Regions from separate parts of the Streptomyces inhibens genome, predicted to be linked through region 1. Evidence: predicted binding sites of a transcription regulator. Region 1 holds the regulator's gene; the other holds the start of a gene.
The links. The regulator HspR, encoded in region 1, represses chaperone genes until heat shock. The targets are predictions, from matches to a motif close to TTGAGNNNNNNNNNCTCAA.

Region 1 (3,403 bases):
ATGTCGTTCCCGTAGGCGTCACCTACGACGCCGGGCAGCGGATCGCGCGGATCATCACCCGCAAGGACAGCACCAAGGTCAAGAACATCCTCGCCGCCGGGGCGGACGGTGCCACCGTCGCCGTGTGCCAGGTCGACAAGGGGCGCTGGGCGACGCTGGAGGGCATCGCGCGGGTGCGTACGGACGCGGAGTCGGTGGCCGATGCGGTCGGCCGGTACGCCGAGCGGTACGGCCGCACGCCGGCGCCCAACCCTGATCGGGTCATGATCGAGATCTCCGTGACCAAGGCGATGGGGCGGGCCTGAGAGCCCGCTCCCGCACCCCTCGCACATCCCGATCCGCACCTGGCTGAAAACGGACGCCCCGCATTCGAGATACACCCTCCAACTGGTACTCAGGTACGACGGGAACCGAACAGCTCCGCGCATCGACGAGCGGCTTCGACCCCCTCCCGTGCAAAAGACGGCAGCTGGAGGCCGCATGGCGTCGGCAGTACGCATCGTGACGACCGTTCCGCGCCGTCCACCCCCCACCCGGCCACGCCCGCACGCCGAGCTCTGCCCGCGCTGCGGCGGCCAACTCGCCGTCAACCAGGACGGCTGGAAGATCTGCCACGCCTGCGGTTACGCCTCGCCGCCCGGCACCGCCCCTCCACCGCGGGCCTCGCTCGGGGGTATCGTCGCCCCCACAGTCGCCACGCCCCGGAGGGCACGATGAACTCGGTCCGAGTTACGGCGATCGCCTGCCTGATGCCGCTGTCCGAGCTGGACGAGGATCCGTTCCTGGTCGATGACCGCAGCCAGCACGACATGTGCAAACAGTGGGCGGCAGCCCGTGACTACCACCTGACCTGCCAGCTCAGCCTGCACCAGCTGCGCGCCGACCACAGCGCGCTGTGGAGTGATGTGGAAGAGGGCCTGGTCGATGTGTTCGTGACGCCCAACCGCCGGGCGCTGGAGAACGCCATCGACGGAGCGGATGAATTCACCGCCCGGTGCGCGGCCGCCGGCATCCGGCTGGAGACCGCCGACCTCGACGAGCCGGTCTACACGCTGGCGATGAAGTCGCATGTGCACCGGCGGCTCTCGATGCCCACGGCCGGCTACAACGGCTGCTGAGCGGCCCGCGACACCCACCGGCGGCCGCAGGGCCGGACATGCGAAAGGGCCGGGCTTCCCCGGCCCTTCGCCACATCACGCGCCAGGCGCGCCCGCACCGGCCACTACTCGGGCCGCTTGGGCCGCCACACCACCAGCGCGCTGGTCTGCTGCACATCCTGATACGGCACCAGATCGCGCCGATAAGAGGCGTGCACCGCCGCCTCCCGCTGCTGCATCGCGCTGGCCGCGCCCTCCAGGGCGCCCTGGAGCTCGGCGACCCGCTGCTGCAGGGCCGCGACCTGGTTCTCCAGCTCGATGATGCGCTTGATGCCGGCAAGGTTGATGCCCTCGTCCTGGGACAACTGCTGCACCGTACGCAGGAGTTCGATGTCCCGGGTCGAATAGCGGCGGCCCCGCCCGGCCGTACGGTCGGGCGAGACCAGCCCCAGCCGGTCGTACTGCCGAAGGGTCTGCGGATGCAGGCCGGAGAGCTGGGCCGCGACGGAGATGACGTACACCGGCGACTCATCGGTCAGTTCATACGGGTTACGACGCTGCCCGCCCCGGCTGTCCATCTCAAGCTCCCTTCGCGGCCTGGAACAGCTCCGCCCGCGGGTCCTGACCCGCGGTCGCCTCGCGATAGGACTCCAGCGCTTCCTTCGCCTTGTCGCTGAGGTCCTTGGGAACAGCCACCTCTATGGTGACCAGCAGATCACCCCGGGTGCCGTCCTTACGGGCCGCGCCCTTGCCCCGGGCCCGCATCGTGCGTCCGTTGGGGGTACCGGCCGGCAACTTCAGCGTCACCGGCGGGCCGCCCAGCGTCGGCACCTTGATCTCACCGCCGAGCGCGGCCTCCGAGAAGGTGACCGGCACCGTGACGGTGAGGTTGTCGCCCTTGCGGCCGAAGACCGGGTGGGCATCGACATGCACCACGACATACAGATCGCCGGCCGGACCGCCCTGCTCGCCCGGAGCGCCCTTGCCGCGCAGCCGGATGCGCTGCCCGTCGGAGACGCCCGCGGGGATACGGACCTGCATCGTGCGGGCGCTCGTCGCGCGCCCGCTGCCCTTGCAGACCTCACAGGGGTCCTGGGCGATCAGGCCCCGGCCCTTGCAGTCGGCGCACGGGTCGGTGAGCGAGAAGCCGCCGCCCGCGCCCCGGCTGACCTGGCCGGTGCCGACACACGTCGGGCAGACCCGAGGCGTACCGTTTTTGTCACCGGTGCCCGAACACGCTTTGCACGGCGCCTGACTGGACATCCGCAACGGGACCGTGGCCCCGTCCACCGCCTCGGTGAAGCTGAGCGTCACCTCGGACTCGATGTCCTGGCCGCGGCGCGGATGGGTACGGGTACCGGTACCGCCGCGGTTGAACAGGCCGCCGAAGACATCCCCGAGCCCGCCGCCGAAGCCTCCGCCACCCTGACCCTGCGAGCCCCCGAAGAGGTCGCCCAGGTCGAAGTTGAAGGAGCCGCCGGCCCCGCCCGGCCCCGGCCGGTAGCCGCCGTTGCCGAACAGCGCCCGCGCCTCGTCGTACTCCTTGCGGCGCTTGCTGTCGCCCAGGACGTCATTCGCCTCGGAGATCTCCTTGAAGCGCTCCTCGGCCTTGGCGTCGCCCTTGTTGGCGTCCGGGTGGAACTCGCGGGCGAGCTTGCGGTACGCCTTCTTGATCTCCGCCTCGGTGGCGTCCTTCGGGACGCCGAGGACCTTGTAGTAGTCCTTCTCCACGAAGTCCTTGGTGCTCATCCCCGACGTCCCTCCTTCCGCGCGGTTTTCGTATCCGCCCTCACGTCAGCCCTCGTCCGGGCCACCGCTCTCCTCGTCCGAAGCCTTGGTGTCCTCGTCGGAGGCTGACTTGGCGCTCTGCGCGCCCGGCTGTGGCTCGGCGACGGCGACCCGCGCGGGGCGGATCGTGCGCTCACCGATGCGATACCCGGGCTGCAGGATCGCCACGCACGTCGTCTCGGTGACGTCCGGTGCGTACGAGTGCATCAGCGCCTCGTGGATCGTCGGGTCGAAGGGCTCGCCCTCCTTGCCGAACTGCTGCAGACCCAGCTTGGCGACCACGGTTTCCAGCGATTCAGCCACCGACTTGAAGCCGCCGACCAGTTCGCCGTGCTCGCGGGCGCGGCCGATGTCGTCGAGGGTGGGAAGGAGCTCGGACAGGAGGTTCGCCGCGGCGATCTCCTTGACCGTGACCCGGTCCCGCTCCACCCGACGGCGGTAGTTCTGGTACTCCGCCTGGAGCCGCTGAAGGTCCGCGGTGCGCTCGTTGAGCGCGGTACGCACCTGGTCCAGCTGAG
Region 2 (3,403 bases), 1.8 Mb from region 1:
TGTAACCGTCCAGCCGGACCAGCTCCATGCGGTCGAGCAGCGGCTCGGGGATGGCTTCGAGGACGTTGGCGGTGGCCAGGAAGACCACATCGCTGAGGTCGAGTTCGACCTCCAGGTAGTGGTCGCGGAAGGTGTGGTTCTGCGCGGGGTCCAGGACCTCCAGGAGGGCGGCGGCCGGGTCGCCCCGGAAGTCGGATCCCACCTTGTCGATCTCGTCGAGCAGCACCACCGGGTTCATCGACCCGGCTTCCTTGATAGCCCGTACGATCCGGCCGGGCAGCGCGCCGACATACGTACGGCGGTGACCGCGGATCTCCGCCTCGTCCCGGACGCCGCCGAGCGCGACCCGGACGAACTTACGGCCCATGGCCCGCGCGACGGACTCGCCGAGCGAGGTCTTGCCGACACCGGGCGGCCCGACGAGCGCCAGCACAGCCCCTCCGCGACGGCCTCCCACGAGGCCGAGGCCGCGCTCCGCCCGCCGCTTGCGGACGGCCAGGTATTCGGTGATCCGCTCCTTGACGTCCTCCAGGCCCGAGTGGTCCGCGTCCAGGACCTCCTTGGCGCCGGCGATGTCGTAGGCGGAAGCGCTGTCATCAGTTCGTTCGTTCCACGGCAGTTCGAGGACGGTGTCCAGCCAGGTGCGGATCCAGGAGGCGTCGGGGCTCTGGTCGCTGGACCGCTCCAGCTTGTCGACCTCCTTGAGGGCGGCCTTGCGGACGTCCTCGGGCAGGTCGGCGGCCTCCACACGGGCGCGGTAGTCGTCGCTCTCGTCCTCCGGATCGCCATTGAGCCCGGCGAGTTCCTTACGGACCGCCTCCAGCTGCCGCCGCAGCATGAACTCCCGCTGCTGCTTGTCGACGCCCTCCTGGACGTCCTTGGCGATGGACTCGGCGACATCCTGCTCGGCGAGGTGGTGGCGCAGCGCCTCGGTGGCGAACTTCAGCCGTGCGACCGGGTCGACGGTCTCCAGCAGCTGGACCTTCTGTTCGGTGGTCAGGAACGGCGAGTAGCCGGAGTTGTCGGCGAGGGTGGGCACATCCTCGATCTGCTGGACGCGGTCGACGACCTGCCAGGCGCCGCGCTTGCGCAGCCAGCTGGTGGCCAGCGCCTTGTACTCCGTGACGAGTTCGGCGACCGAGCCGGGCAGCGGTTCGGGGACCGTCTCCTCGACGGTCGTCCCCTCCACCCAGAGCGCGGCACCGGGCCCGGTCGTACCGGAACCGATCCGCACCCGGCCCAAGCCTCGGATCAGGGCTCCGGGATCGCCGTCGGACAGCCGTCCGACCTGCTCGATCCGCCCGAGCGTGCCGATCCCCGCGTAGGTGCCGTCGACCCGGGGCACAAGCAGCACCCGCGGCTTGTTACCCGATGAGGCGGCGGCCTGCGCGGCCTCCACCGCGGCGCGGACATCCGCGTCGGACAGGTCCAGCGGCACCACCATGCCCGGGAGGACGACCTCGTCATCGAGGGGCAGCACGGGCAGAGTGAGCGATGTGGACGTCGAAGCCATGATCTCCCCTTCGGCAAGCAAGTTGAGCTTTACCCACTCAATGCAGCCGGGGCAGGGGATGTTCCCTCTCGCGCGTTCGCTGTGAGCGATCAGGGGCGGCTGCCGGCCGCGCCGCCCGGCCCACCGCCACGGCCGTGGCCGACAGCTGGGCCGGGCAGGCGACCCTTCACTACCAGTGGGCCGGCCGGTTCAGCGCCGCCGGCAACTTGGTGGCGGCGTCGCCCCTGGCCGCGTTGAGCTGGGCCTGGGTGAGGAAGATGGCGCCGGTCAGGTCGGCGCCGCGCAGATCGGCATCCCGCAGATCCGCTCCGATCAGGTCCGCCGTGCGCAGGTCCGCGCCCTGGAGGTCGGCCGCTATGAGATACGCCCCGCGGAGGTTGGCGCCCTGGAGGTTCGCCCCCTTGAGCCGGGCGCCCATGAGGTCGGCGCCCCGCCGCTCCTTCTTACGGCCCGGGACCTTGGCCCGTACGAGCTCACTGGTGCGCAGCAGCAGCGCGTTGACCTCGCCCCGGTGGGCCGCCACCTCCAGCTCCGCGAGCTCCTGGGCGCTGCCGCGGGTGAGACCTTCGGTCTTCTCCAGCGCGGCGCGCAGATCGGCGTGCACCGGGCGGGCGGGCCGCAGGGTCAGCGCCTCGGCCAGGTACCAGAGGAGTTCGTGCAGCTGCCGCATGACGGGGAAGACGTCGAACATCTGCCGGGCGGTGCCCGGCGCCTGCCGCCAGTCCTGGCCGCCGAAGGTGACCTGGGAGACCTTCTGTCCGGCGCCGAAGCAGTCGAAGACGGTGCAGCCGGAGAAGCCGCGCGGCCGCAGTTCGGTGTGGATGCCGCAGCGGAAGTCCGTCTGCAGATTCGGGCAGGGCCGGCCGGCGTCCTTGTCGATCGCGAAGTCCGCCGAGGCGGCGAACGGCAGCGCGACACAGCACAGTCCGAAGCAGCTGCCGCAGTCGGACTGCAGGCCGAGATCGACGATGTCCGGAATTGATTGTTCGCGGTCTGTCGATCGCGCGCGGTCTGGGGACAAGGTGCGTGTACTCCTGCGGCCGGCCGGCGGGCGTGGCTCAGGGCCGCGCCCGGAAGGAAGCCACCATTCTCCCAGGAGGAGAAGCGGGCCCCGCCCGGCCGGTTTCGATCGCCGCGGCCGGGCACCGCGCCGTCCGCCGCCCGGCGTTGTCGGTGGTCGCCCCTAGCCTCGGGACCATGAGCATGATCGGAGAGTACGCACGTGTCACACCTGCCGAACTCGACCGCGCCCTCGGCGATCCCGAGTGGGCGCTGAAGCTGGTCATCGGGCGGATGGAAGCCGAGTCCGCGCAGCGCCCCGAGCCGGCGCGGGCGCGCTGCCTGGACGTCGACAAGGCCTGGGACGCCCTCGGTTTCCTGCTGCGCCGCGCGGCCTTCCCGGTGGACATCGTCCATGGCGAGCAGGCCGTCCCCGACGCGGAGGACTGGGGCTACGGCCCACCCCGTTACCTCACACCCGGGCAGGTGCGAACCGCCGCCGGGGCGCTGGCGGAGATGTCCGGCGCCGGCCTGACGGCCGGTGTCGGGCCGGAGGACCTCGCCAGGGCCGAGGTGTATCCGGCGATCGTGTGGGAGCGGGGCGAGCCGCTGGACTATGTGAGCGGGTACTACGACCTCCTGCGGCCGTTCTTCCGCGCGGCCGCGGACAAGGGGGACGCCATGCTCATATGGCTCGGCTAGAGACGCGGGCCCAGCCGGCGGACCGGGGCGGGGCCGTCCCCCGCCGCTGCTCCTCACACCTCGTCAGGGCTGCTACCTTCACCGCATGTTGCAGCGGATGTCCGGTGTATTCATCGGTGCACTCTTCGGGACGATCTTCGTGGTCGCCAATGCACACGATCCGCTGAATCCCGCGGTCGGTATCGCGCT

Region 2: a site for HspR is predicted at 1,536-1,554, ahead of lon (endopeptidase La). Genes of this name have one in related genera too.

What each region holds. Positions count from the first base shown of each region.
Region 1 is NZ_CP084681.1:4,792,161-4,795,563, forward strand. Features, by position in the region: gene KI385_RS21885 (pyridoxamine 5'-phosphate oxidase family protein) at 1-305, shown strand, start outside; gene KI385_RS21890 (hypothetical protein) at 481-717, shown strand; gene KI385_RS21895 (hypothetical protein) at 714-1,118, shown strand; gene KI385_RS21900 (heat shock protein transcriptional repressor HspR) at 1,223-1,675, opposite strand; gene dnaJ (molecular chaperone DnaJ) at 1,677-2,846, opposite strand; gene grpE (nucleotide exchange factor GrpE) at 2,892-3,403, opposite strand, start outside.
Region 2 is NZ_CP084681.1:6,635,578-6,638,980, reverse strand. Features, by position in the region: gene lon (endopeptidase La) at 1-1,513, opposite strand, end outside; gene KI385_RS30175 (pentapeptide repeat-containing protein) at 1,683-2,534, opposite strand; gene KI385_RS30170 (YfbM family protein) at 2,711-3,214, shown strand; gene KI385_RS30165 (hypothetical protein) at 3,312-3,403, shown strand, end outside.